4 regions of the Streptomyces sp. NPDC032745 genome follow, and region 4 is predicted to be linked to each of the others. Evidence: riboswitches for the same ligand, from Rfam matches in the RefSeq annotation. Region 4 holds a riboswitch; each other region holds the start of a gene.
What was found. A riboswitch is a leader RNA that binds a small molecule or an ion and turns the genes downstream of it on or off. The one in region 4 is predicted to bind cobalamin.
Positions count from the first base shown of each region.

Region 1: linked by a shared signal. The riboswitch ahead of cobN (cobaltochelatase subunit CobN) and the one ahead of ACZ5WG_RS23990 (prenyltransferase/squalene oxidase repeat-containing protein) in region 4 are both predicted to bind cobalamin.
Region 2: linked by a shared signal. The riboswitch ahead of ACZ5WG_RS27450 (cobalamin biosynthesis protein) and the one ahead of ACZ5WG_RS23990 (prenyltransferase/squalene oxidase repeat-containing protein) in region 4 are both predicted to bind cobalamin.
Region 3: linked by a shared signal. The riboswitch ahead of metE (5-methyltetrahydropteroyltriglutamate--homocysteine S-methyltransferase) and the one ahead of ACZ5WG_RS23990 (prenyltransferase/squalene oxidase repeat-containing protein) in region 4 are both predicted to bind cobalamin.

Region 1 covers NZ_JBVING010000019.1:45,953-53,033, reverse strand. The annotation lists gene ACZ5WG_RS35695 (precorrin-2 C(20)-methyltransferase) at 19-1,536, opposite strand; gene ACZ5WG_RS35690 (precorrin-8X methylmutase) at 1,533-2,180, opposite strand; gene cobG (precorrin-3B synthase) at 2,177-3,562, opposite strand; cobalamin riboswitch at 3,756-3,894, shown strand; gene cobN (cobaltochelatase subunit CobN) at 3,928-7,081, shown strand, end outside.
Region 2 covers NZ_JBVING010000011.1:233,993-241,073, forward strand. The annotation lists gene ACZ5WG_RS27440 (putative cobaltochelatase) at 1-977, opposite strand, end outside; gene ACZ5WG_RS27445 (cobyric acid synthase) at 1,114-2,619, opposite strand; gene ACZ5WG_RS27450 (cobalamin biosynthesis protein) at 2,631-3,590, opposite strand; cobalamin riboswitch at 3,630-3,780, opposite strand; gene ACZ5WG_RS27455 (hypothetical protein) at 3,895-4,116, opposite strand; gene ACZ5WG_RS27460 (inorganic phosphate transporter) at 4,145-5,425, opposite strand; gene ACZ5WG_RS27465 (alpha/beta hydrolase family protein) at 5,779-6,909, shown strand; gene ACZ5WG_RS27470 (hypothetical protein) at 7,027-7,081, shown strand, end outside.
Region 3 covers NZ_JBVING010000023.1:56,272-63,352, forward strand. The annotation lists gene metE (5-methyltetrahydropteroyltriglutamate--homocysteine S-methyltransferase) at 70-2,388, opposite strand; cobalamin riboswitch at 2,578-2,807, opposite strand; gene ACZ5WG_RS38210 (HAD family acid phosphatase) at 2,952-3,623, opposite strand; gene ACZ5WG_RS38215 (3-hydroxybutyrate dehydrogenase) at 3,739-4,497, opposite strand; gene ACZ5WG_RS38220 (CE1 family esterase) at 4,610-5,638, opposite strand; gene ACZ5WG_RS38225 (LysR family transcriptional regulator) at 5,724-6,692, shown strand; gene ACZ5WG_RS38230 (serine hydrolase) at 6,689-7,081, shown strand, end outside.
Region 4 covers NZ_JBVING010000009.1:174,064-181,144, forward strand. The annotation lists gene ACZ5WG_RS23985 (prenyltransferase/squalene oxidase repeat-containing protein) at 1-2,425, opposite strand, end outside; cobalamin riboswitch at 2,784-2,917, shown strand; gene ACZ5WG_RS23990 (prenyltransferase/squalene oxidase repeat-containing protein) at 3,015-4,427, shown strand; gene ACZ5WG_RS23995 (DUF4430 domain-containing protein) at 4,950-5,438, opposite strand; gene ACZ5WG_RS24000 (3-hydroxybutyryl-CoA dehydrogenase) at 5,879-6,745, opposite strand; gene aceB (malate synthase A) at 6,769-7,081, opposite strand, start outside.

The DNA of each region.
Region 1 (7,081 bases), on a different contig from region 4:
GGCCGCCCGTGCTGCGGGTCAGGCCTCCGGGTAGCGGCGCGGGGTCCACGTCACGCGGGAGCCGTCCGGCCGCTCCGTGACCTGGGTCTGCGAGGACCCGATCAGCAGGATCGTGCGCATGTCCACCTCGGACGGCTCCAGTTCACCGAGCGCGAGGATGCGGACCGACTGCTCCGGGCCGCCCACGTCGCGGGCGACCACGACCGGCGTCTGCGGCGAACGCAGCTCCAGCAGCAGCTCCTTGGCCTGGGCGACCTGCCAGGTCCGGCTGCGCGAGCCCGGGTTGTACAGGGCCAGCACCAGGTCCGCCGCGGCGGCGGCGCGCAGCCGCTCCGCGATGACCTCCCACGGCTTGAGCCGGTCCGACAGGGAGATGGTGGCGTAGTCGTGGCCGAGCGGGGCCCCGGCCGCGGCGGCTGCCGCGTTGGCGGCGGTCACCCCCGGCAGGACCCGTACGGGCACGTCCTTGTACTCCGGCTGCCCCGCGACCTCCAGGACGGCGGTGGCCATGGCGAAGACGCCCGGGTCGCCGCCGGAGACCACCACGACCCGCTTGCCGCGGCGGGCGAGGTCGAGCGCGAACTCGGCGCGCTCCGACTCGACCTTGTTGTCGGAGCCGTGCCGGATCTGCCCCGGCTTGACGGGTACGCGGTCCAGGTACGTGGTGTACCCGACGAGCACCTCGGCGTCGGCCAGCGCCCGCCGGGTCTCGGGGGTGAGCCAGAGCGGCCCGGCCGGTCCGGTGCCGACGACGGCGACCTCGCCGGGCCCGGACGGCACGCTGCCCGGGTTGCCGATGCGGCTCGGCACGACGGCGACGGCGAAGTACGGGACGCTGTCGGGGTCGGTGTCGGCGAGGACGCCGGTCCGTTCGCCCGCCATGGTGGCGCGCTCGACGTACCGCGCCTCCGCCAGCCGCCCGCTTCCCTCCATGGCCCGGCGCACGGCCGGGAAGGTACGGCCGAGCTTCATCACGACCGCGGAATCCGTGGCGGCGAGGCGGGCGGTGAGCTCCTCCTCCGGCAGGGTGCCGGGCAGGATCGTCAGCACCTCCTCGCCCTCGACGAGCGGGGTGCCGAGCCGGGCGGCGGCGGCGCTCACCGAGGTCACCCCGGGGATCACCTCGGCCTCGTACCGGTCGGCGAGCCGCTTGTGCATGTGCATGTACGAGCCGTAGAAGAGCGGATCTCCCTCGGCGAGCACGGCGACGGTCCGGCCGGCCTCCAGGTGCGCGGCCAGCCGGGCGGCGGACTCCTCGTAGAACTCCTCCATCGCCCCCTGGTAGCCGCCGGGGTGCTCGGTGGTCTCGGTGGTGACCGGGTAGACCAGCGGCTCCTCGACGTGGTCCGCGCGCAGGTGCCCGGCGGCGATCGAGCGGGCGATCGAGCGGCCGTGGCGGGCGCTGTGGTACGCGACGACATCCGCCTCGGCGATGACCTGGACGGCCCGGAGGGTCATCAGGGAGGGGTCGCCGGGGCCGAGCCCGACGCCGTACAGCTTTCCGGTGCGGGCTGCGGTGCTGGCTGCGCTGCTCATTCTTCCTCGCTCGCGATCGCGTTGACGGCGGCGGCCGCGATGGCGCTGCCGCCGCGCCGGCCGCGCACGATCAGGTGGTCGAGGCCGGAGGCGTGGGCGGCGAGCGCGTCCTTGGACTCGGCGGCGCCGATGAAGCCGACCGGGACGCCGATGACGGCGGCGGGGCGCGCGGCGCCCTCCTCGATCATCTCGAGCAGCCGGAACAGCGCGGTCGGCGCGTTGCCGACGGCGATCACGGAGCCCTCCAGCAGGCCGCGGTCGCGCCAGACTTCGAGGGCGGCGGCGCTGCGCGTGGTGCCCATCTTCGCGGCGAGGGCGGGCACGGCCGGGTCGGAGAGGGTGCAGATCACCTCGTTGTCGGCGGGCAGCCGCTTGCGGGTGACCCCGCTGGCGACCATCTGCACGTCGCAGAGGATCGGCGCGCCGGCGGTCAGGGCGGCACGCGCGCGCAGCACGACGTCGGGGGTGTAGCCGAGGTCCTGGGGCAGGTCGGTCATTCCGCAGGCGTGAATCATGCGTACCGCGACCTGGGCGACGGAGGCGGGCAGCCCGGAGAGGTCCGCCTCGGCGCGGATCGTGGCAAAGGACTGGCGGTAGATCGCCGCGCCGTCCTTCTCGTACTCGAACACTGTGTACTCGCTCATTTCTTCGCTGCGTCGTGGGAGGTGGTGCGGCGTGCGTCCGCGAGGGCCGCGGGAAGTTCGGAGGTCTTCAGGCCGCGGCGCGGGGTGCGCCCGGCCACGGAGAGGTCGTACCCGGAGGGGGTGGCGACCAGGTCCACCCACGCGGTGCCGCGGGGGTGCCCGCACCGGCGTTCGCACCCGGACCAGTGCACGGGCAGGGGGCCGGTCGCCCGGGTGACGGCGGCGCGCGCGTCGGCGCGTACGTCCGCGAGGGATTTCGCGCAACCGGGGCGCCCGGTACAGGCGGTGACGGACCGCCAGGGGTCGTCGGGGGCGGTGACCAGCCCGGCCTCGGCGAGGGCGGCCAGCTCTTGCGCTGCGGTGTGGGCGGGCAGGCCGGGGACGACGACGCCGCGCCAGGGGGTCAGCCGGATGCGGCCCGTGAGGCCGGCCAGCAGGCGCCACTGCGCGGTGGTCAGGCGTCCCAGCGGTGCGAGCACGCTGAGCGCGACGGTCCCGTCGGGTCCGGTGACGGTCCCCGGCTCGGGCGCCCGCCCGTACGGGGACGCGGTGCCGGCCGCGGCCGGTGCGGGCAGCGCCCCGGCCTCGGCGGCGATGCCGACGGCCGCCAGCCGGTCCGTCAACCCGGCTGCGGCCAAGGCGTGTTCGGCGGGCAGTTCGGCGATCCGCCAGGCCCGGGTGCCGGCTGCGCGCGCCGCGTCCAGGAAATACAGGGCGGCGGTCAGCGCGGCCCGCGGCGCGTCGGCCGAGGCGACGAGCACCGCCCGTGCGGGGCGCTGCCCAGCGGGGTCGGATCCGGCGTCCGGGGCGTCGGCGGTGCGTTCGGCCGGTGTGTCGCCCAGCAGCACCAGTGCCCGGTCGGCGCCCCGTGCCAGCACGGTCACGTCCGCGGCCAGCGAGCGAGCGTCGCCGCGGCCGTCGTCGAGGGCGAACAGGAAGCGGCCGGACAGCCCGGCAGCGGGCGCACTCGCGCACAGCAGCCGGTCCAGCTCCGCGACCCAGGGCGCCACGTCGGGCAGTCCGCGCCGGTCGAGGCCGGTGAGCGGCGAGGCGACGATGTTGCGGACCCGCTCGTGGGTGGGCGCGGGCAGCAGGCCGGCGCGGACGAGCACGGCCTGCAGTTCGCCGCCGCAGCTCGCCCCGAGTCCGCGCAGCTGCGCATTGCCGCGGGAGGTGAGGTCGATGTGCCCGTCGCCGAGCCGGTCCGCGGCATCGGCCAGCAGTGCGGCCGCGTCCGCGTCGAGCATCCCGCCGGGTACCCGGACCCGGGCCAGGAACCCGTCGTCCGCAGCATGCAGCCGCAGCGCACCGGGACATGCGTCACCGCGGTCGCGTATGACGGGTTCGTCCCGCGATGCGGCGGAAGGGGGCTGGGGCGGCATGGCGGCGAGCATACCCACGATTCCCCCGCCCCGACCTGTGGCCGTCACCACCCGCCCCCTCGGCGCAGTGATGCCGCGCGGGCGGGCTCGGCGCTCCGCGGAGCGGGGGCGCGCGGCGGGTCGCCGGCGGGGGCGGGTCCGCCGGTCGGGCGCCCGGGCGCGGGCCACCCCCACTCCCGGTCGGGGAGATCGCCACCTAAGATGACCAGCGGCGGAGCCACATGGCCCGCTGGGAGGAAGCCCGGTGCGAATCCGGCGCGGTCCCGCCACTGTGAACCCTGCAGAGCAATCCGCCGGGTGAGTCAGGAACTCCCGCTGTCCTCACTGCCCGGGGCGCGGAAACCCCGAGGAAGGCCTGCCGCCGCATGATCCTGCTGCTGTCGACGTCCGACACCGATCTGCTCAGCGCCCGCGCCGCGGACGGCCCCGTGCCGTACCGGTTCGCGAATCCCTCCCGCCTTCCCCTCGACGACCTGCCCGGGCTGCTCGACGGCGTCGACCTGGTCGTCGTACGCCTCCTCGGCGGTCTGCGCGCCTGGCAGGACGGCCTCGACCTGCTGCTGGCGCCGGACCAGACCCGCCCGGTGGTCGTCCTCACCGGCGAACAGGCCCCGGACGCCCAGCTGATGGAGGCCTCCACGGTCCCGATCGGCATCGCGGCCGAGGCACACGGCTACCTCGCCCACGGCGGCCCCGCCAACCTGGACCAGCTGGCCCGGTTCCTCTCCGACACCGTGCTGCTCACCGGCCACGGCTTCGAGCCGCCCGCCGCCGCACCGACCTGGGGCCCGCTGGAGCGCACACCGGGGACCACCGGGGGTCCGCGGATCGCCGTGCTGTACTACCGCGCCCACCAGATGAGCGGCAACACCGCCTTCGTGCACGCCCTGTGCGATGCGATCGAGGCCCAGGACGCCCAGGCGCTCCCCCTGTACGTGTCCTCCCTGCGCACCCCGGAGCCGGACCTGATCGCCGCGCTGGAGTCGGCGGACGCGGTCGTCACCACCGTCCTCGCGGCCGGCGGCACCAAGCCCGCCACCGCTTCGGCGGGCGGCGACGACGAGTCGTGGGACGCGGGCGCGCTGGCCGCGCTCGGCGTCCCGATCCTGCAGGCCCTGTGCCTGACCGGCTCGCGCAGCGCCTGGGAGGAGAACGACGAGGGCCTGTCCCCCCTCGACGCCGCGACGCAGGTCGCCGTGCCCGAGTTCGACGGCCGCCTGATCACCGTCCCGTTCTCCTTCAAGGAGCTCGACGAGGACGGCCTGCCCGCGTACGTGGCCGACCCCGAGCGCGCCGCCCGCGTCGCCGGCATCGCCGTCCGCCACGCCCGCCTGCGGCACATCGAGCGCCGCGACAAGAGGATCGCGCTCGTCCTCTCCGCGTACCCCACCAAGCACTCCCGCATCGGCAACGCGGTCGGCCTCGACACCCCGGCCAGCGCCGTGGAGCTGCTGCGCACCCTCATCGCGGGCGGCTACGACTTCGGCCCCGTCGAGGAGGTCCCGGGCCTGGTCTCCGGCGACGGCGACGAGCTGATCCGCGCCCTGATCGAGGCCGGCGGCCACGACCAGGACTGGCTGACCGAGGAGCAGCTGGCCCGCAACCCGGTCCGGATCCCGGCCGCCGACTACAAGCGGTGGTTCGCCGAGCTCCCCGCCGAGCTGCGCGAAAGCGTCGAGGAGCACTGGGGCGAGGCCCCGGGCAACATGTTCGTGGACCGCTCGGCCAACCCGGAGGGCGACATCGTCCTCGCGGCGCTGCGCCGCGGCAACCTGCTCATCCTGATCCAGCCGCCGCGCGGCTTCGGCGAGAACCCGATCGCGATCTACCACGACCCGGACCTGCCGCCCTCGCACCACTACCTGGCCGCGTACCGGTGGATCCAGGCCCGCGCCGAGGACGGCGGTTTCGGCGCCGACGCGATGATCCACCTCGGCAAGCACGGCAACCTGGAGTGGCTGCCGGGCAAGAACGCCGGCCTGTCGGCGGCCTGCGCACCCGACGCCGCGCTCGGCGACCTGCCTCTCATCTACCCCTTCCTGGTGAACGACCCGGGCGAGGGCACCCAGGCCAAGCGCCGCGTGCACGCCACCCTGGTCGACCACCTGGTGCCGCCGATGGCGCGCGCGGAGTCGTACGGCGACATCGCGCGCCTGGAGCAGCACCTGGACGAGTACGCGCAGATCTCCGCGATGGACCCGGCCAAGCTGCCGGCCATCCGCGCCCAGATCTGGACCCTGATCCAGGCCGCGAAGCTCCACCACGACCTGGGTCTGGAGGAGCGCCCGGACGACGAGGGCTTCGACGACTTCCTGCTGCACGTCGACGGCTGGCTGTGCGAGGTCAAGGACGCCCAGATCCGCGACGGCCTGCACGTCCTGGGCGGCGCCCCGACCGGCGAGGCCCGGGTCAACCTGGTCCTCGCGATCCTGCGCGCCCGTCAGATCTGGGGCGGCACCACGGCCCTGCCCGGCCTGCGCGAGGCGCTCGGCCTGGACGAGTCCGCAGCCACCCGTACGACCGCCGACGAGGCGGAGGAGGCGGCCCGCGCGCTGGTGCAGGCGATGGAGGACGCGGATTGGGCCCCGGCTGCGGTGGCTTCGGTCGCGGCCGAATACTCGGCGCACTCGCCGGACGTGGCGGCCGTACTGGACTTCGCGGCCCGGGAGGTCGTCCCGCGGCTGGCCGGCACGACCGACGAGATCGCCCACGTGGTGAGCGCCCTGGACGGCTCCTTCGTCCCGGCCGGCCCCTCCGGCTCCCCGCTGCGCGGCCTGGTCAACGTCCTGCCGACCGGCCGCAACTTCTACTCCGTGGACCCGAAGGCCGTCCCCTCCCGCCTCGCGTGGGAGACCGGCCAGGCCCTGGCCGACTCGCTGCTGACCCGCTACCGCACGGACAACGGCGAATGGCCTGCCTCCGTCGGCCTGTCCCTGTGGGGCACGAGCGCGATGCGCACCTCGGGCGACGACGTGGCCGAGGCGCTGGCCCTGCTGGGCATCCGCCCGGTCTGGGACGAGGCCTCGCGCCGGGTGACCGGCCTGGAGCCGATCCCGCTGGCCGAGCTCGGCCGTCCCCGGATCGACGTGACGCTGCGCATCTCGGGCTTCTTCCGGGACGCGTTCCCGCACGTGATCGGCCTGCTCGACGACGCGGTACGGCTGGCGGCGTCCCTGGACGAGCCGGCGTCCGACAACTACGTCCGGGCCCACGCCCAGGCGGACCTGGCCGAGCACGGTGACGAGCGGCGTGCGACGACCCGTATCTTCGGATCGCGCCCGGGCACGTACGGCGCCGGCATCCTCCAGCTGATCGACTCCCGCGACTGGCGTACGGACGCCGACCTCGCGGAGGTCTACACGGTGTGGGGCGGCTACGCGTACGGCCGCGGCCTGGAGGGCCGCCCGGCCCGCGCCGAGATGGAGACCGCGTACAAGCGGATCACGGTGGCCGCGAAGAACACGGACACCCGCGAGCACGACATCGCCGACTCGGACGACTACTTCCAGTACCACGGCG
Region 2 (7,081 bases), on a different contig from region 4:
TCCTCGTCGAGGCCGGGTGCGTCGAAGGGGTTGCGGCGCCGGCGGTGGGGGAGCGCCAGCAGCGCGGCCTGCCGTACGTCCTCCTTGCGTACGTCGGTCCGCCCGGCCCAGGCGGCCAGCGCGGTCGCCGTACGGGCCATCACGATGTCGGCGCGCATGCCGTCGACCTCGAAGCCGGCGCAGGTCGCGGCGATCTGCAGCAGTGAGGCGTCGCCGAGGCGGACCTTCGGGAGCAGGGCCCGGGCGGCCACGACGCGGGCGCGGATGTCCTGCTCGTCACCGGACCAGCGGGACGCGAAGGCGGCCGGGTCGTCCTCGTACGCGAGCCGGCGGCGCACCACCTCGACGCGCTGCGCGGGCTCGCGGGAGGCCGCCACCTGAACGGTCAGCCCGAACCGGTCGAGGAGCTGCGGGCGGAGCTCGCCCTCCTCGGGGTTCATGGTGCCGACGAGCAGGAAGCGGGCGGCGTGGCGTACGGAGACGCCCTCGCGCTCGACGTACGAGGCGCCCATCGCGGCCGCGTCGAGGAGCAGGTCGATCAGGTGGTCGTGGAGGAGGTTGACCTCGTCGACGTACAGGATGCCGCGGTGTGCGTCGGCCAGCAGGCCGGGCTCGAAGGCCTTCACGCCTTCGGCGAGGGCCCGCTCGATGTCGAGGGCGCCGACGAGGCGGTCCTCGGAGGCGCCGACGGGCAGCTCGACCATGCGGGCGGGCCGGTCCTGGCCCGGGCCGGGCCCGTGCGGGCCGTCGGGGCAGGCCGGGTCGGGGGCGGCGGGAGCGCAGGAGAACCGGCAGCCGGGAACGACGTCCACCTGCGGCAGCAGCGCGGACAGCGCGCGGACGGCGGTGGACTTGGCGGTCCCCTTCTCGCCGCGGACCAGCACGCCGCCGACCGCTGGGCTCACGGCGTTGAGCAGGAGCGCCAGCCGCAGGTCGGTCTGGCCGACCACTGCGGTGAACGGGTAGGGCGTGCTCATGCGGTGCCTCTCTTTGTGCGGGTACGGGTCTGCGTGCGCGGGCTGGTGCGGGCGCGTGGTGCGTCGGCGGCGGGCCGGCAAGGGGCGTGCAGGGCATGGTCCACGGCCCGGCTGCGAGTCGCCGCTGCGCGGGCCGTCACGGCGCGCCCGGGGGGAGGAACGGGAGGCCCGGCGGGGCGCCGCCCTCGATCAGGCGCAGCAGGGCATCCGTGTCCGCGTGCTCGGCGATCAGATCGCCCAGCAGGTCCAGCTGCTCCTCCCGCAGGGAGGAGAAGGACGTGTCCGGCGCCGGGACGAAGCGGCGGCCCGAAGCCGTGGCCACCTCACGGAGAAACGCCCTGCGGAAGCCGTCCGACTCCAGCGAGCCGTGCCAGTGGGTGCCCCACACCGACCCGACCCGGCAGCCGTCCAGGAAGGCCTCGCCGCCGAGCACCTCGGCCACCCCGTGGTGGATCTCGTAGCCCGTCACCGGCTCGCCCAGCGCTACACCCTGCGGCCGCGCCAGGGTCTTCTCCCGCTCGAAGCGGATCCGTACGGGCAGCAGGCCGAGCCCGTCCACCGAGCCCGCCCTGGACTCGACCTCGTCCTCGATGTGCTCGCCGAGCACCTGGAAGCCGCCGCAGATGCCCAGCACCGGCCGCCCCTCGGCGGCCCGCCGCAGCAGCGCGTCCGCGAGCCCGCGTTCCCGCAGCCACTCCAGGGCCTTCACCGTGCCCCGGGTGCCGGGTACGACCACCAGGTCCGCGTCGGCCAGTTCCTCGGCCCGGTCCACGAACCGAACCACGACCCCCGGCTCCGCCGCGAGCGCGTCGACGTCCGTGAAGTTCGACATCAGCGGCACCGCGCACACCGCGACCCGCAGCACGTCCTCGCCCACCGGCGGCGCGACCACGGACTCGCGGACCGCCCCGCGCAGGGAGACCCGCAGGCCGTCCTCCTCGTCGATGCCGAGACCGTGCTGGAACGGCAGCACCCCGTACGTGGCCCGGCCGGTCAGGGAACGCAGCATCTCCATGCCCGGCTCCAGCAGCGACACGTCGCCGCGGAACTTGTTCACCATGTATCCGGCGATCAGCGACTGGTCCTGCGGCGACAGCAGCGCCGTCGTCCCGAAGAACGAGGCGAAGACCCCGCCCCGGTCGATGTCCCCGACCACGACCACCGGGAACCGCGCGGCCCGCGCGATGCCCATGTTCACGATGTCGGTCCGGCGCAGGTTGATCTCGGCCGGACTGCCCGCCCCCTCGCAGATCACGGCGTCATACGTGCCCCGCAGCTGCTCCAGGCAGTCCGTGACGACCCCGAGAAGCTGCTCCTGCCTGCCCCCGTGGTAGCCCCGGGCGCTCATCTCGCCCACCGGCTTGCCCAGCAGCACCACCTGGCTGCTGCGGTCGCTGCCGGGCTTGAGCAGCACCGGGTTCATCAGCGCCGTCGGCTCCACGCACGCCGCCTGCGCCTGCATCGCCTGCGCCCGCCCGATTTCGGCGCCCTCGCGCGTCACGAACGAGTTCAGCGACATGTTCTGCGCCTTGAACGGCGCCACCTTCACGCCCTGCCGGGCCAGCCAGCGGCAGATGCCCGCCGTGACCACGCTCTTGCCCGCGTCCGATGTCGTACCGGCGACGAGGAGTCCCCCGCCCAGCTTTCCGCCGCTCACGGGCGTCCCCTCCCAGCAACACGTGACACCGCACAGCGCAGTGCCACACACGTCCCCAGCGCCAGCCACGTCACCTGGCGTGACAGCCGCACCGCCCGTTCGATGTCCGCGACCTGCACCGGCCGCCCCGCCCCGCCGTTCAGCACGGCCCGGTGCTCGACCCGCCCCGCGTACGCCAGGGTGCCCCCCAGCCGTACGCCGAGCGCCCCGGCGAACGAGGCCTCCACCGGGCCGGCGTTCGGGCTCGGGTGCTTGGCGGCGTCCGCACGCCAGGCCCGTACGGCTCCCCGCCGGTCGGGTCCGGCCAGTACGGCGGCCAGGGCGGTCAGCCGGGCGCCCGGCCAGCCCGCGAGGTCGTCGAGCCGGGCCGAGGCCCAGCCGTAGCGCAGGTAGCGCGGCGACTTGTGCCCCACCATCGCGTCCAGGGTGTTCACGGCGCGGAAGGCCAGCAGCCCTGGGACACCGGCGGCGGCGCCCCACACCAGGGCCCCGACCACCGCGTCGGAGGTGTTCTCGGCGACCGACTCCACGACGGCGCGGGCCATCTGCTGCTCGTCCAGGGCCTGCGGGTCGCGCCCGCACAGGTGCGGCAGCCGCTCCCGGGCCACCTCGGCGTCCCCGGCGGCGAGCGCGCCGCCGATGGCGCGGGCCTCACGGCCCAGGGAGGTTCCGCCGACGACGGCCCAGGTGGCCGCTGCGGTCAGGGCGATACGGACGGCCGCGGGCCGGGAGCGCACGGCGCGGGCGCTCAGCGCGCCGACGGCGGCCGCGCCCCCGGCGCACACGAGGGTGTGGAGGAGGCCCCGGGCGCGGTCGTCGCGCCACAGGGCGCCTTCGACGGCGGCGGCTGCTCGTCCGAAGGCGGCCACGGGGTGCCCTCGGCGCGGATCACCGAGGATCCGGTCGCCGATCAGGCCCGCCGTGGCGCCGTACGCGAAGACGCGATCGGCACGCATGGTGGCAGGTATGTCCTCACTCAGGGTCCGCGCCCTGGTTCGACGTGTCCGGCGGTGGGAGTTCCTGGCTCCCGGGGCGCACGTGCCGCGTGCTCCCCGGTGACAGTGGCGGGACCGCGCCGGATTCGCACCGGACTTCCTCTCCATGCCGCCGTATTGGCTCGGGCAGTCCACCACGCACCGCGAAGGCCCGTCAACTCGCCGTTGACCTGCGGCGGGGCGGGTCACCACCCCGGGCCGCAGGTACGGGAAAGCTCCCCCCGGGAAGCCCGGAGGGAGCTTTCGTGCGCCGTGCCCGAATCGGTCAGCTGACGATCAGGTAGATGCCGTACGCCACGGCCGCCGCGACGAGCGCGAAGCAGGCGTACGCGCCGCTGCGGGCCAGGGTGGCGGTGCCGCCCTGCTCGGTGGCGGTCTCGTGCTTGGAGAGGCCCACCAGGCCCAGGGTGAACAGGGCCACGAGCGCGACGGTGGCGGAGAGGCTGACCCCGAAGACGGAGCCGAGTGCTGCCCAGTCGATCTTCATACTGCGGATTCCTCTGTCGTTCTCGGGGTCAGACCGCGGCGGCGGGGGCCGCCGGCGTGGTCGGGGCGGCCGCCGGGATGGTGGCCTTCAGCGCGTCGTCCGTGACCGCGGCGGTCGTACCGGCGGCGGCCTCGGCGGCCACGGTCGGCGGGACGGCGACGGCGGCCATGGCCGTGGTCACGACACCCGGCTCCTCGGCCGCGGCCGGCTGTGCGTCGTTGACGTTGCTGTGGTCGACGACCTGGCGGCGGGAGATGACCCAGATGGCGACGCAGGAGGCGACCAGGAAGAGCGCGACGGCGGCGACGCCGACGTCACCGGTGCGCATGACCAGCTCGGCACCGGAGGCGACGACGGCCGCGGCCGGCAGGGTCAGGCCCCACGCGATGAACATGCGGGTGGCGGTGGACCAGCGGACCACGCCGCCCTTGCGGCCCAGACCCGCACCCATGACGGCGCCGGAGCACGCGTGGGTGGTGGAGAGGGAGAAGCCGAGGGTGGAGGAGGCCAGGATGACGCTCGCGGCCGAGGTCTGGGCGGCGAAGCCCTGCTGCGGCTGGAGGTCGGTCAGGCCGCTGCCCATGGTGCGGATGATGCGCCAGCCGCCCAGGGAGGTGCCCAGGGCGATGGCCATGCCGGCGGAGACGATGACCCAGACCGGCGGGTTGGCGCCGGAGTCCAGGGCGCCGCCGGCGATGAGCGCCAGGGTGATGATGCCCATCGTCTTCTGCGCGTCGTTGGTGCCGTGCGCGAGGGAGACGAGACCGGCCGAGGCGATCTGCCCGGCGCGGTAGCCCTTGGTGGCGGTCTTGCCGCCGACCTTGCCGCCGAGCTTGTACGTGACCTTGGCGGCCAGCATCGAGGCCACACCGGCCACGATCGGCGCGGCGACCGCGGGGAGCAGCACCTTGCTGACGAGCGTGCCGCCGTTGACGGCGCCGAGGCCGGCGGAGGCGACGGCCGCGCCGACCAGGCCGCCCATCAGTGCGTGGGAGGAGCTGGAGGGGAGTCCGACCAGCCAGGTGACGAGATTCCAGAGGATCGCGCCGACCAGGGCGGCGAAGATCACTTCTGGCTGGATGCCCTCCTCGTTGACCAGGCCCTTGGAGATCGTCTTGGCGACCTCCACGGACATGAAAGCGCCGACGAGGTTGAGCACGGCGGACATGGCCACCGCCGTCTTGGGCTTGAGGGCGCCGGTCGAGATGGTGGTGGCCATCGCGTTGGCCGTGTCGTGGAAACCGTTCGTGAAGTCGAACACGAGAGCGGTGATGATCACGATCCCGAGGAGAAGCGTTATGTGCTCCATTTACCCAGGCTTCTGTTTGACGTCAGTGGCTCGGCGACCGTAGGCAACCTGAGTGAACGGAAGATGAACTGACGCGGGCGGAGCGGTGTACTGGCCCGTCGTGCCATCGGGACCTTCGTCCTGATTTTGCCGCTGATACCGCGATTAATGCACGTCAAAGCGGGGTGAACGAAAGGATCCGCGGACGATCAGAGGCCCCTGGACCCGCCCTCGAGGGGTCCTGGAAGAGACCTAGATCACTCCTCCGGCCGGCCCGCCGCGCCGCTGAACGATCCCTTCCCGGCCCCGCCCGGCGGTATGCGGAGCGTTCCGCTCAGGTGGCCCGCCCGGGCTCGCGCGCCGACACTGGAGCCGTGCGTACCGCCACAGCGACGGCCGCGGTCGTCGCCACCTCCCTCGTCGGTGCCGGCGCAGCCGCGGTCGCGGCCGGCCGGTACGCCGCCGACGCCGCCCTGCGGCACGAGCCCGGCCGCCCCCTGCCCGGCGAGCCGCGGCTCAGCGTCCACTCCGCCGGCTCCGGGCGGATCGTGCTGACCCGCTCGCTGGCCTCGCTGCGCCCCGGTACGTACGGACTCACCGCCCCCGGGGTGCACGCCGTGGTCGGGCCCGTCCTCGAGGGGGCCGCTCCCGGCCCGGACACGGTCGTACGCCGGCTCCTCGCCGTCACCCACGGCAGCCTCGAGCCCGGCACCCGGGTCGCCCTCACCCCCCAGGTCCACGCGGGCAACCCCCGCACCGCCCTCGGCCTCGAGCACGCCGACGTGGACATCCCCGGTGAGCTCGGCGGGCTGCCCGCCTGGTTCGTGCCCGCCGCCCGCGACACCTGGGTGATCACCGTCCACGGGCTCGGCACCGGCCGCGAGCACCCGATGGTGGTCATGCCCTTCCTGTACCGCCAGCGGATGCCCGTCCTCGACCTCGCCTACCGCGGCGACCTCGGCGCCCCCGCCTCACCGGACGGTCTCGGCCACCTCGGCGAGTCGGAATGGCGGGACGTGGACGCCGCCATCCGCTACGCCCTGCGCTACGGCGCCCGCCGGGTCGTCCTGCACGGCTGGTCCACCGGCGCCGCCATGGCCGTGTACGCCGCGGAGCGCTCGGCCCTCGCCGACCGGATCTCCGGGCTCGTGCTGGACTCGCCGGTGCTCGACTGGCACGCCACCCTGCGCGCGCTCGTCGCCGCCCGCCGCACCCCGGCCCCGCTGGTGCCGCTCGCGGTGCGGGCCGCCGAGGGGAGCGCCGGGCTGCGCGCCGACCGCCCGGGGCCCGGGGCGGACCCCGCGGCGCTGCGCGTCCCCGTCCTGGTCTTCCACGGCCCGGACGACACGCTCGCCCCCTGGGAGCCCTCCCGCCGGCTCGCCGCCGCCCGCCCCGACCTCGTCACCCTGAAGACCGTCCGCGAAGCCCCGCACGGGGCGATGTGGAACGCCGACCCGGCCGGATACGAGGAAGCCCTGAGGCGCTTTCTCACCCCTCTTATGTGAAGGCCGTGTGCCGGACGGGACAGGGAGGGTGCATTCTCCCCGTATGTCCCCCTGGCGACCGGCGATAATGGCTGGTTCCGTTTGGGCTTTCGGCCGGTGACGGGCGAGACTGCTTCCGTGACGTCCCGAAAGCCTGATGAGCAGTTGGCTCGCGACTCCAGACTCCGACTCG
Region 3 (7,081 bases), on a different contig from region 4:
GCATTCGGTTGTGGCTCCGGTCCGCGGGACGGACCGGAGCGCAGGCACCGTACGGGCAGTCAGGACCGGTCAGGGTGCGGTGAGTTCACCGCGGACCGCGTGGGCCGCCGCCACCAGGCTCGCCAGGGAGGCACGGGTCTCGGGCCAGCCGCGGGTCTTCAGACCGCAGTCGGGGTTGACCCACAGCCGCTCGGCCGCAATGGCCTCGAGCCCCTTGCGCAGCAGCGCAGCCGCCTCCTCGGCGGACGGGATGCGCGGCGAGTGGATGTCCCAGACACCCGGACCTACTTCCCGCCGGTATCCGGCGCCGGCGAGCTCGTCGGCCACCTGCATGTGGGAACGAGCGGCCTCGAGGCTGATCACGTCGGCGTCGAGGTCGTCGATGGCCCCGAGGATGTCGCCGAACTCGGCGTAGCACATGTGCGTGTGGATCTGCGTGTCCGGCCGCACCCCGGAGACGGTGAGCCGGAACGCCTCGGTGGCCCACGCCAGATATCCGGCACGGTCGGCGGCGCGCAGCGGCAGAGTCTCCCGCAGCGCGGGCTCGTCCACCTGGATCACCGAAGTGCCCGCGGCCTCCAGGTCCTCGACCTCGTCGCGCAGGGCGAGCGCCACCTGCCGTGCCGTGTCCCCGAGCGGCTGGTCGTCCCGTACGAAGGACCACGCGAGCATGGTCACCGGGCCGGTCAGCATGCCCTTGACCGGCCGGTCCGTCTGCGCCTGGGCGTACGTGGTCCAGCGCACGGTCATCGGATCCGGACGGGAGATGTCCCCGGCCAGGACGGGCGGGCGGACGTAGCGGGTGCCGTACGACTGGACCCAGCCGTGCCGGGTGGCCAGGTACCCGGTGAGCTGCTCCGCGAAGTACTGCACCATGTCGTTGCGCTCGGGTTCGCCGTGCACGAGGACGTCGATGCCGGCCTTCTCCTGGAAGGCGATGACCTCGCGGATCTCGTCCTCGATGCGCTCCTCGTAGCCGGCCGTGTCGATCCGGCCGGTGCGCAGATCGGCGCGGGCGGTGCGCAGTTCGGCGGTCTGCGGGAAGGAGCCGATGGTCGTGGTCGGCAGCAGCGGCAGGCCCAGGAGGGCGCGCTGGGCGGCGGCGCGTTCGGCGTACGGCTGGGCACGTCGGGCATCGGCTTCGCCGATCGCCGCGGTACGGGCGCGTACCGCGGGGTCGCGGGTGAGCGGGGAGTTCGTACGGGAGGCCAGGTCGGCGCGGTTGGCGGCGAGTTCGGCCGTGATCGCGGCGGGTCCCTGGCCGAGACCGCGGGCGAGGGTGGCGATCTCGGCGGTCTTCTGCCGGGCGAAGGCCAGCCAGCGGCGGATCTGCAGGTCGATGTCACGCTCGACGCCGGCGTCCAGCGGGACGTGCAGCAGCGAGCAGGACGCCGCGACGTCGACCCGGCCGGCGAGGCCGAGCAGGGTGCCCAGGGTGGTCAGCGACTTCTGGAGGTCGTTGATCCAGATGTTGCGGCCGTCGACCACGCCGGCGACGAGGCGCTTGCCCGGCAGCCCGCCCACCGCGGCGAGGTCCGCCAGGTTCGCGGCTGCGGCTCCGGTGAAGTCGAGCGCGAGGCCTTCGACGGGGGCCTTGGCGAGGACGGGCAGGGCCTCGCCCAGCCGGTCGAAGTACGAGGCGACGAGCAGCTTCGGGCGCTGCGTCAGGGCGCCGAGCTCCCGGTAGGTGCGGGTGGCGACGTTCAGTTCGGCGGGGGTGCGGTCCTGGACCAGGGCGGGCTCGTCGAGCTGCACCCACTCGGCGCCGGCCGCGCGCAGCTCGGCCAGCACCTGGGCGTACACGGGCAGCAGCCGGTCCAGCAGGGTGAGCGGCACGAAGTCGTCCGCGACGCCGGGGGCGGGCTTGGCCAGCAGCAGGTAGGTGACCGGTCCCAGCAGGACGGGCCGGGCGCGGTGCCCGAGCGCAAGGGCCTCGCGCAGTTCCGCCACCTGCTTGGCGGGGTCGGCGGTGAAGACGGTGTCCGGCCCCAACTCCGGGACGAGGAAGTGGTAGTTGGTGTCGAACCACTTGGTCATCTCCAGCGGAGCCACGTCCTGCGTGCCGCGGGCCATCGCGAAGTACCCGTCCAGAGGGTCGGCCTCGACGGCGGCGCGGTGGCGGGCGGGGACGGCGCCGACCATGACACTGGTGTCCAGTACGTGGTCGTAGAACGAGAAGTCGCCGGTCGGGACCTCGTGGATACCGGCATCGGACAGCTGCCGCCAGGCGCTCCGGCGCAGTTCGCGGGCGGTTTCCCGGAGGGCGTCGGCGCCGACGCGGCCGTTCCAGTAGCCCTCGACGGCCTTCTTCAGTTCCCGGTTCGGCCCCTGGCGGGGATATCCGTACACGGTGGCCCGTACGGCCGTGGCAGCGGACTCGGTTGTCACGTGACTCTCCTTCGCGAGCATGCGTGTGCGCGTCTTGCGACGGATCCCGGGAACGGAACCGGGGCGAAGGGGTGACGAACCGGACGGACTGCCGTTGTCGCCGCGTACACCGAGGTACGCGCGGTCAGTATCCGCCTGCTGTGCACGCCGACCCGCCCACGAGGTCACCGGGATCACCGCACGCGAACGGTCGCGTGCGGGCAACGGGCAGGTCTTCGGACTCGCGGGCACGTCTCGTCGTACGGAACGCCGTACGAGACTCCTACTGGCCGTCGCTTCCCAGACCCGGCCGGGCCCAGTGCGTATGACGGCGGTCGTTCCCGCTCACCGCTGCGGGGCAGTCCCGGATTCCCACCGGGTTCCCTCTTGCGACGCATCCCGCCTGGCTGACGGGGCGAACCAGCTGCGGAGTCAGCCTAAGGGCAGCCGCAGGGCGGCGGACAGGTGTGATCACCATGCGGACATCCGAATGAGACGCCCCGCCGCTGCGATGCGCCGCTGCCGGCCGCCTCCGTACGCAGGCGGCCGGCAGCGGGGGCTGCGGCGGCGGGGCCGAAAGGCGACTAGGAGAGCTTGCCGTCGTAGTCCGGGAGCTTGAAGGTGCGCTCTGCGTGGCCGCCGACCAGATCGCTGTTGTTGTTGCCGATGTTGGCGATGATCGTGTAGCCGCGGGCCTCGATCTCGGCGCGCTTGGCCGTCTTGTAGGCGCTCACCTCGCCGAAGAGGTCGGGCAGGTCCCGGACGTAAAGGTCCGAGACGGGGTAGCCGACCGCCTTGAGGTTGTGCTCGGTGAGGGAGTGGATGATCCCCGGGCGGGCGGTGACGAAGATGATGGCGACACCGTGCTCGTCGGCGTACCGGGTCAGCTCTCGGACCTCGGAGATCGCCGGGGTCGGGAAGGTCCAGAACCAGTGGAAGTCCGTCTCCAGCGAGGAGTTGTCGATGTCGAGGACGATCGCGGGCTTCTCGCCGGCGGGGGACTGGGCGATGCGCTGCTCGACGTACGGGCGGGCCGTGGCCATGACGGCGGCGACGTCGCGCTTCCACTTGCCGTAATCGATTCCGCGGATGAGCGCGTTGCCGCCGGGCGCGGAGGCCGTCGCCGCGGCCGGGGCCGGGACGGGGGCCGGGGCGGCCTGGGCGGAGGCGGCGGGGGCCAGCATCAGGACGGCGGTGGCTGCGGCCGTGCCGGTGGCGGTTCCGAGCGTGCGGATGCGGGCGCGGGTGCTGCGCATGTGGGGGCGCTCCTCATGGGCTTCATTGGCTGAAATGACATGTACGGGGCCAGAATCCGCATGGTGCTCCTCCTTGTCTACTGACCGGTAGTTAATTTTTGGTGGACGTCCCGCTTCACGTCGCGGTCCAGCCTCCGTCGAGGGCGAGGGAGGTTCCGGTGAGGTAGCCGGAATGGGGCCCGCAGAGCCACAGCGCGGCCGCGGCGACCTCCTCGGGCTCGATCAGCCGCTTGAGCGCGGACCGGGTGAGCAGCACCTCGGACAGCACGTCGCCGGGGCCGATGCCGTGCGCGGCGGCCTGCTGCTCGATCTGGGCCTCGACCAGGGGTGTGCGCACGTAGCCGGGGCTGATGCAGTTGCTGGTCACGCCGTACGGGGCGCTCTCGAGCGCGGTGACCTTGTTGAGCCCCTCCAGGCCGTGCTTGGCGGCGACGTAGGCGGACTTGTAGGCGCTGGCGCGCAGCCCGTGGACGCTGGAGATGTTGACCACGCGGCCCCAGCCGGCCGCGTACATGTGCGGCAGCACGTGGCGTAGCAGCAGGAACGGCGCGGTGACCATCACCGCCTGGATCCGGGCGAAGCGCTCGGCCGGGAAGTCCGTGATGGGGGCGACGTGTTGCAGACCGGCGCTGTTGACCAGGATGTCCACGGCGGTGGGGAGCCCCTCGACCGCGGCCGGGTCGGTGAGGTCGACCACGTGCGCCTGCCCGTCGACCAGTGCGGCGACGCTCCGTGCCGACTCCTCGCCGATGTCGACCACGTGCACGGTGGCGCCCGCCTCGGCCAGGGCGATCGCGCAGGCCCGGCCGATGCCGCTGCCGCCGCCGGTCACCAGCGCGACGCGCTCCCGCAGGAAAGGAAGTTGGCTCGTCATGGCTGAACAGTAGGGAGGGAGGGCGGCCGCGCCCATGGCGGCGCACGCCACACTCCGAAACCCGGGTGTGGTGCACGCCGCCATGCGCGCTGCCCTGGGGCGACGGCTGACGTCAACGCCGTTGCGCGGAAAGGAAGTCGAGCAGGGTGCTGCTCGCATCCAGTGCGGAGCTGACGGGGCCGAAGCCCGCGGGCGGCGCAACGGCCGAGCCGGGCCAGGTGTGGCCCGCACCGTCCATGACGAGCAGCCGTACGGCTGCCCCGGCGGGGCCGGGCTGCCAGGTGAGGGAGTCGTAGCCGGGCTTGACCTCCTCGGCCGGACCGCCCGCCCCGCCCGCGGTGGCGAACGCCTCCGCGCTCGCCCGGGCGGACATGGTCGCCGTGATGGGTTCTTCCCCGGGGCCGGCCGGCCCGGGACTGGGCAGGCCGGCCAGGGGCCGTACGGGGTCCTCGGCCCCGTAGACGATCAGCACGGGGACCGGCCCGGTGGGCTTCACGGCGGCGGTCCCGGTGGGGAGTTCACCGGAGACCGAGGCCGCGCCCGCGACCAGGTCCGGGCGCTGCGCGGCCATCCGCAGGGCCATGGACCCGCCGTTGGAGAACCCGGCGACGTAGACCCGGTGCGGGTCGGCCCGGCCGGTGCGCACGAGCTCGGCGATCAGGGCTTCGGTGAACCGGACATCGGTGTCCGGATCCGGCCGCTGCCCGGTGGGAGCGGTGCCGGCGCCCCAGGCCTTGCCCAGGGCCTCGGGGTACACGAGGAGCATGCCGCGGGCCTCGGCGGCCCGGTCCAGGCCGCTCTGTTTCCGCAGGTGCTCGGCGTCGGCGCCGCGCCCGTGGAAGGCGATGAGGAGCGGCCGGGGTCCGCCGCCGCCCGTGGCGGGGCGGTGCAGCAGGTACTCCCGGGTGCCGCCGTCGACGGTCAGCCGCTCCCGGCTGTCGACGGCGGGGGCGGACGAGGGGGCGGACGCGTTCATGCTCGCGGTCGGCCCGGCCGCCGCGGGCGGCCGCGAATCCGCCGCGCAGCCGGTGAGCGCGGCGGCCAGTGCAAGGCCGAGGGCCAGGGCGGCGGTGCGCGCGGTGCGCCGCGGGCGGTGGGGGGACGGCAACGAGGCCGAGAGGTTCCGGTAGGTCGAGGACATGCCGTGAGCACAACACCGACGCCCGGTCTCCGTCCAAGATTCCTATCGATCTCAGATCGATCAATCTCCGATATCGTTGCTGGCCGTGGACCTGATCCGGCATCTGCAGTGCTTCGTGGCTGTTGCAGAAGAAAGACATTTCGGCCGTGCTGCCGTGCTGCTCGGCATGGCCCAGCCACCCCTGTCCCAGCGCATCCAGCGCCTGGAGCGCGAGCTCGGCGTCCGGCTCTTCGAACGCACGAGCCGCCAGGTGACGATCACCGCGGCCGGCACGATGCTGCTGGCGGAGGCCCGCTTGCTGCTCGCCCGTGCGGACGCCCTCGCGGTCACCGCCCGCCGCATCCGCGACGGCGAGAGCGGACTCCTGCGCGCCGCGCTGCCGCCCGACCTCGCCGGCGAGGCCATCGCCGCGATCCTGGCCGCGTTCCGGCAGCACCACCCCGGCGTGGAGCTGGAGCTGCACGAACTGTCCACCGCCGAGCAGCTGGACCGGTTCGCCTCCCGTGAGCTGGACGTCGGGCTCGTCCGGCACCCCTGCGACCTCGCCGGGCTGGAGATCGGACCGGTCCTGCGCCGCGAACTCGGCGTGCTGCTGCCCCGCGAGGCGCCGGCCGCCGCGCTGGACGAGGTACCCCTCGCCGCCCTCACCGGATACGGCCTGGTCCTCTTCCCGCGCGCCGAGGCCCCAGCCCTGCACGCCGACGTACTGAACACCTGCGCCCGGGGCGGCTACACCCCCGCCGCCGTCCGGCAGGGCCGCGGCCCCGGCTTCGTCCGCGGCCTCGTCCTCTCCGCGAACGCCGTGGCCTTCGCCCCGCGCGACACCGGGCCGGCCGATGCCGCGGTCCCGCACGACGACATCGTCTGGCGGCCCCTCGCCGGCTCCCCGCTGGCCTGGCGCCACAGCGTCGCCTGGCCGCAGGGCCGCGGCGACGCCGCCGTCGGCGCCTTCACCGAAGCGACCACGCGTGCCCTGTGGAACACTGCGGCGGTGACCGCCGACGTCCCCGCACGGCCGCTCCACCTGCGCCCGGCAGCGGAGTACTGGCTGTGAACCACGCCCTCCACCGCATTCGCGCAGCCTTCGCCGAAGCCGGCGTCACCGGCCGGCTGCACGCCGTCGACATCGATTCCGGTACGGAGCTCGACGCCGGCGCGGACCAGCCGGTCGTCACCGCCAGCGTGCACAAGCTCTGCCTGCTCGTCGCCCTCCACCAGCATGCCGCGGCCGGCCGGGTGGACCTCGGCGAACAGATCGAGTGCCCGCCGGGCGACCGCACCGCCGGCCCCACCGGGCTGGCCGCGATGCTGGATCCCGTACGCATGTCCCTGCGCGACGCCGCGTACCTGATGACGGCCGTCAGCGACAACGCCGCCGCGGACCTGCTCCTCGCGCGCATAGGCATCGACGCGGTCAACGAGGCCACGGCCCGGCTCGGCCTC
Region 4 (7,081 bases):
AGGTGCCGGTGGTCCCCCCGGCGGCCTGCGTCGAGGCGCGGACGTCGGAACCGGGCTGACCGCCCTTGATGACGTTGAAGCCGCCGTCGGTGTTCTGCTGGGTGGCCAGGAACTTGCGGGCCTTGGCGATGTTGTCCGCGTACTTGGTGCCCTCCAGGGACATGCCCTGGATCGCGAGGGCGGCGGAGTTGACGGAGTTGCCGGAGGCGCCCGGGAATCCGCCGTCCTCCTTCTGCTGGGCCACCAGCCAGGCGATCGCCTTGGAGACAGCGGTCTGGGAGTCGGCGTCGGGGAGCAGGTCGACGGCCATGGCGGCCATGGCGGTGGAGTCGACCTCGGGCGCGCTCTTCTCGCCGATCAGGCTGGGCCAGGCGCCCGAGGATTCCTGGAGGCTCTTGAGGTAGGCCATCGGTTCGGTTGCCGCAGCGCTCTCGCCGGCGCGGAGCTGGGCGATGACGCCGAGGGACTGGGAGAAGACCGAGGTGGCGTACGTGTAGTTGCCCTTGGCCGCACACTGTCGGGGGGTGTCCGTCTTCGCGGTGCAGGTGCCCTTGGCGAGGGCCGCGATCAGGTCGTGGCCGCCGAAGGCACGCGGGTCGCGGCCGACCGCCTCGGCGAGCAGGGCCGTCTTTCCGATGGAGCCGCCGCCGGCGTACTTGGTGCCGATGAGGGTGTAGTCGTCGATGGTGCGGCCCTTGCCGTCCTTGCCGCCCTTGTCGAGGAAGTCGACGATGTTGCGCAGGGTGGCGTCGTCGCCTCCGGTCGCCGCCAGCGCGTAGGCGCCGTCGATGGTCATCCCGTAGTCGGCGAAGCCGGGGCTGCTCTCGTAGTAGCGGCCCTGGATCAGCTGCTTGGGGGCGGTGAGGTAGGCCACCGCCTTCTTCAGGTCGGGGCCGTCACCGGCCGGGGGCGTGGTCGGAGGATCGCTCTTCTTGGTGGTCAGCGCGACGAGGTCGCTCTTGGCGGTGGCGACGGCGACGGGGGCGGTGGCGAAGAGACGCGATTCGGTGTCGTCCTCCTCGAAGCCGAAGCCGCCCGCGGGGAACTGGTGGCGGGAGAGCCAGGAGAGACCGGCATCGGCGAATGCGTCGTCGCCGAGGGCGCGCAGGGCTTGGGCGGCCCAGGCGGTGGAGGCGGGGCTGCCGGTGGTCATGTAGGAGGCGGAGGGCCAGGCGCCGGTCACCAGTTGGGATTTCTTGAGGTAGCCGCGGGCCTTCTGGACGACGGCTTCGTGGCCGCCGGCCCGCTTGAGGGCCAGCGTGATCAGGCCCGTGGAGTTGGCGTCGCTGTCGCACCAGCCACCGGTGCGGATGAGGATGCCGGTGAAGCCGCCGTCCTCGCACTGGAGGCCGGTCAGCCGGTTCACGGCGTCGGCGGGCGGGGTGACGCCGCCGTTCAGCAGGGCGATGACGGCCATGGCCTGGGCGTCGGACTGGCCGGTGGTGCGGAAGTCGCCCTTGGTGAGGCAGCCGTCGACCGGGTCGCCGTCGCCCGCGTCCCGGGGGCAGACGTACTTCAAGAGATCGCCGAGCAGGTCGTGCCCGCCGAAGGCGTGCGGGTCCTTGCCCGTGGACTCGGCGACGAGCGCGAGTCGGGCGGCTGCGGTGGCGTCCGGGATGCCGTCCTTGCCGGCCGGGTAGGCGTACGCGTCGGTCTGCGCGGGCGTGGCCAGGAAGTCGGCCGCCTTCTTCGCCGCCGGACTCTTCGGGTCGGCGGACACCAGGGCGAAGACCGCCTCGGTGGTGAGGAAGTGGTTCGGGGCGGTCGCCCCGTCGTCGACGACGCGCTCTCCGTCCGTGAGCTTCCCGGTGATCCAGCGGATCGCGGCGGGCGCGTCGACCTTGCCTGCCGGCACGGTGGGCGGAGCCGTGGGAACGGTCGGGTCGGGCGTGGTCCCGCCTCCGGCCCGCACGTCGTCGGGGGAGAACGAGGGCTTGCCGGAGGTGCCGCCGACGTCCGTGCCGCCGAACACCCAGGCGTCGACGTCGCCGGCCTTCGGCGTACGCGCCATCGCGCCGAGCGGGCTGTAGGTCCAGTTCTTCTGACCGGGGGAGGCGATCCAGTACGACCAGTAGGCCGTGGCCTGCGGGGTGAGGACGCACTCCTCCTTCTCCGGCGTGGGGTACTGCGTCCCGGTGCCCTTGCCGATGCGGCAGATGAACCCGTCACCGTCGTGGACGGTGCCCTCCGTGGTGAAGCCGCCGGTGTGCAGCAGTTCGTAACCGGTGGTGGGCGTGGTGTCGCAGCCGCGCTCGACCTTCCCGCCGAACGGACCGAAGTCGACCGCGACGATGGCGCCCGTGGTGGCGGTGCACTGCTCGATCGGATCGGCCGAGGCGGGGGCGACTCCACCCACGAAGGCCACACTCGCGGCGAACGTCAGGAGTGCCGCCGATATGAGCGACAGCAGTCCCTTGCTGCGCATGCGTTGCTGTGATTGCTCTGCGGTCCCCACCACGGCCCCTCGTGTCGGCCGGGCGGACCTGTGCGTGGCAAAAGGGCTCTCGAAGGCGTGAGGTGACGGGAGAGCCGTTCGAACCACGCCGTAGTCCGCGACGGCGCTTCTCGCTGCAAAACCTGGCTCCAGGCATTCCGACTCGCCCGGGCGGTCCCGGGCCTACGGTTGCGGGTCAGCGCCGGATTTCGACCGGCTTCCCCTGGAGCTGAGTGCTTATCAGTCGGAGTGGAACACGTGGATAAAGACAGCGTCAAGGTGGCCTGCGTCTCACGCGGCACTGGCTCCAGTCCCGCACGACCGCCGGCCGCGTCGGCGGCTGGCGGACCTTTGATCGCTCGGGTAGCGTCCTGGGCTGCCACATGGGGGAACCTGGTGCGAATCCGGGGCTGACGCGCAGCGGTGTGGGACGGCAGGGGGCCGCTCCCGAGCCCGAATGCCCGTGCGGCGAGGCAATTCACAAGCCGTACCACGCGTTCGGACGGCCGCCACCGCGCTCCGGGCTGCCCGCCCGCACGAGCCTCGGTCAGGCCGGCGTCCCTCATTCCAGGAGCAGGCCATGTCCCGTACCCGTACCCCCCGCCGCCTCACGCTCGCGGTGCCCGCAGCGCTCGGCGCCCTCGTCCTCACCGCACTGCCGGCCTTCGCCACCTCGTCGCCCGCGCAGATCGCCACGTCCAAGACCAACGGTGTGGCGTATCTCAAGTCCCTTCAGGCCGCGGATGGTTCGTATGCCGGCTCCGGGCTGTCCAACGAGTGGGCCTTCAGCACCTTCGCAGCTGCCGGCACGGCCGTCGTCGACGTCTACCCCGGCGGCGACACGACCAAGAACGCCCGGACCGTCTACCGCAACCTGCTGTCGACGGCGGCCTGGCCCCAGGCCTCCCCGGTCGTCACCGACTACGAGCGCGGCACCCTGAACGCCTACGCCGCGGGCATCGACCCGGCCCGCGTCTCCGCCTCCCGCAACCTCATCGCGAACATCTACTCCTACTGGCAGACGGCCGAGGCGGGCTACTTCGGCCCGTCGGGGAACTTCAACGGCACCGTTTTCGCGGCCCTTTCGCTGGGCGGCGCCAAGACCCAGGGTGGCGCCAACCGTGTCCCGCAGGCGCTGACCGACTCCATGGTCACCCGCATCCGCGCCAACCAGCACGTGGACGGCGGCTGGACCTTCAGCAAGGCCGAGGGCAACTCCACCGTCCTGAACTCCGCGAGCGACGTCGACATGACGGGCGCCGCCATGGCCGCGCTGTGCGTCTCAGGGGTCCCGAACACCGACACGGACGTCGTCCAGGCGAAGAACTTCCTCAAGAGCACCCTCGTCTCGGGCACCGGCGCGTTCAACTCCCTGTACGGGGTCAACACCAGCTCCAACGGCTGGGGCGTCGCGGGCCTCAACGCCTGCGGATTCAACCCGCAGACCGGCGACTTCCTCACCGGCAGCGGCAAGACCCCGATCGACTTCCTCATCGCCAACCAGTACAACCCCGCCGGCGGCTTCAAGTACAAGCCCTCCGACACCACCCCCTCGGCCTACTCGTCGATCGACGCGCTGCGCGCGGTCGCGGGCGGCGGTTTCACCACCGCCCCGCCGGTCCCGGTCACCCCGGGCGCCCCGCAGTGGGTCGCCCAGTCGACCTTCACCTCCGGGACGGCCACCAAGTTGGCACTGACGGTCGACGACGGCACCGGAAACCTGAAGGTCTGCTCTGTGGCCTTCACTCCGACGGGTACGACCACCACCCTCGGTGATGTTCTGGCCGCCGCGACCAGCGCGGCCACGCCCTCGGGCTGCGTCACAGCCGTGACCCCGTCCTCCGGCACAGGGACCATTACCAGTGTCAACGGCAAGGCCAACAGCGGCTCGAACACTTGGAAGGTCAGCGTCGACGGCTCCTCCTTCGCCGGTGCGCTCCGGGAGAAGGCCATCAACGTGGGCGACACCATCGCGCTGCGCTGGGGCGCCTGACCATCCGATGCCGGTGAGGGTTGCGGGCCTCTGGGCCCCAACCCTCACCGCTGTGTCTCGATTGATAGGAAGAGTGCGTGAAAGAGGGCTGTTTACCCATGGCGCCGGGAAGGTCAGGATGACGAAGATAGTGCCACGCCATGTGGTCGTCGACGGGGTGCAGCTGCTCGCCTTGACAGCCCAGGAGTACGAGAGCCTCGCGGCATCGCGACGTCAGTTCGGTTCTCACGTGGTCCGGTTGCGCATGACCCGCGAAGCGCTCGCCTCCTTGACCCGGGCGGCGGAGGCGATGTGTTCCTTGATCCGGACGGGCAAGGTTCCGACGGACACTCCCACGACTGTTCCCCAGACGGCCAAGGGCCTGCTCAGCGGCTTGGAAGCCGCAGTGGAGCAGGCCCACCGAGTGATCGGAAAGCAGACGGGTGCACCCTCCCGTGCTTCTGGCGGACGTCAGCGCAGCCGTTAGAAGGTCCGGAGGAGTGCATACACCGTGGATGCCGGGCGTACGTCCGTCGAGGTGGACTAGAACGACGTCCAGGTGAAAGCGACCTGGTCGCCCGCGTTGATCTTGAACTGGCAGCCGCCGACGGGGGTGGGGGTGCCGTTGACGGAGATGCTCCAGTAGGCGGAGCCGCCGCCGCTGACGTTCTTGATGGTGTCGACGGAGTAGTCGTCGAAGGACGCGTACCAGGTGCCGTCCCAGCCGAAGTAGTTCAGGCGGGCCGCATCGTCGAGCGCCGCGGTCGGGGTGGGGACCTTGGACGGGTTGGCGCCGCCGTTGGTGCCGTCGCACTTGTGGGTGCCGCCGGTGGCGGTGGTGACGTCGTGGCCCTTGGTCTTGATCTTTCCCTTGAACAGAAGCCCGTTGGGGCCCTGGACGGTGAGGTTGACCTTGACGGCCGCGTTCGTGTTCGGCTTGGGGGCGGCCTCGGCCACGGCCGGAGCGGTGGCGAGCGCGAGGCCGAGAGCGACGGTGGTGATCATGGAGCGGCGGGCGAGTATCCGGCGCATGGAGTGCCTTCTTCCTCAGAGGGACGACGGGTCTGCGCCCGCGATCCCTCCGACCCACGTGCCGACCCCTTGCCCGCCTCCCTGGGGGAAGCGGGCAAGGGGTGCCGACCGGGGCTGGGGGCTTCGCGCTGCAGACCATGACAGTGAGAAGCAGTACGCATCGCACCCCGGGTACTCCGACTCACGGTGCGGTCAGCCCCGTTCACGGTTGCAGGTCAGCGCCGGAATCCCACCGGCTTCCCCCAGTCGTACGTGCATTCGGTTGTGAGCCCCCGCCGTGCGGGCCGGAGCAGAACGCATCGTACGGGGTGGCGGGCGGGTGCCGGAAGGAAACCCTTGAAGAAGGGCAGCGGGACGGGGCGTGACGACACCACTCGCCACGCCTCGTCGCTCCTCAGCTGCCGGGCACCCTCAGAACCCGGGCGGCGAACCGGGACTTCTCAGTCCCGGCCGTACGTGTGGAACCCGCGGCCGGTCTTGCGGCCGAGCAGCCCTGCCTGAACCATCCGCTGGAGCAGCGGCGGCGGGGCATACAGGGGTTCCTTGAACTCGTCGTAGAGCGCTTCGGCGATCGCGGCGACCGTGTCCAGGCCGATGAGGTCGGCGAGCCTGAGCGGGCCCATGGGATGGGCGCAGCCCAGCTCCATGCCCGCGTCCACGTCCTGCGCGGTCGCGAACCCGGACTCGGCCATGCGGACGGCCGAGAGCAGGTAGGGAATCAGCAGGGCGTTGACGACGAAGCCGGCCCGGTCCTGGGAACGGACGGCGGTCTTGCCGAGGGTGTCGCGGACGAAGGTCTCGACGGTGTCGGCCACACGTGGCGCGGTGTGCAGGGAGGACACGATCTCGACCAGCGGCAGGACGGGTACGGGGTTGAAGAAGTGCAGGCCGAGTACGTGGTCGGCGCGGCGGGTGGCCATACCGAGCCGCATGACGGGGATGGCGGAGGTGTTGGTGGCGAGGATCGCCTCCGGGTCCTCCACGATCTTGTCCAGGGCGGTGAAGATCTCGGTCTTGGCGGCGGCGTTCTCGGTGACCGCCTCGATGACCAGCTGGCGGTCGGCGAGGTCCTCCAGGTCACCCCTGAAAAGGAGCCGAGCCAGGGCGTCCTCCGCCGAGATCCGGTCGAGCTTCCCGCGCTGGACGGCACGTTCGAGGGATACGGCGATCCGCTCGCGGGCTGCCAGGGCGGCGGCTGCATCGGCCTCGGCGACGACGGTGTCGAGTCCGGCCCGGGCGCAGACCTCGGCGATGCCGGCGCCCATCTGGCCTCCGCCGACGATTCCGACCCGTTGGATGCGGCGCACGCCGTGAGGCTGAATCGGGGCGTTCACGCTGTCACCTGTGCAGGGGCGCGACGAACGAGGTGGCGGGAGTATGCATCCGGGGTGAAGAACGCCGGGAGCCGCCCCGAAAGGGCTCCGTCCACGAAGACCTCGCGTGCTTCGAGGGCCAGCGCCTGCGGATCCTCCGCCTCCAGGGCGGCGCATTCGGCGTCGAGGAGGTCGAGGACGGCGGCGCGTTCCACCCGGTCGTGGCGGAGCCACTGCCAGATCTGGACGCGGGCGATCTCGGCCGTGGCCGCGTCCTCCATCAGCCCGTAGAGGGCGACGGCGCCGTGGCCGCGCAGCCATGCGTCGAAG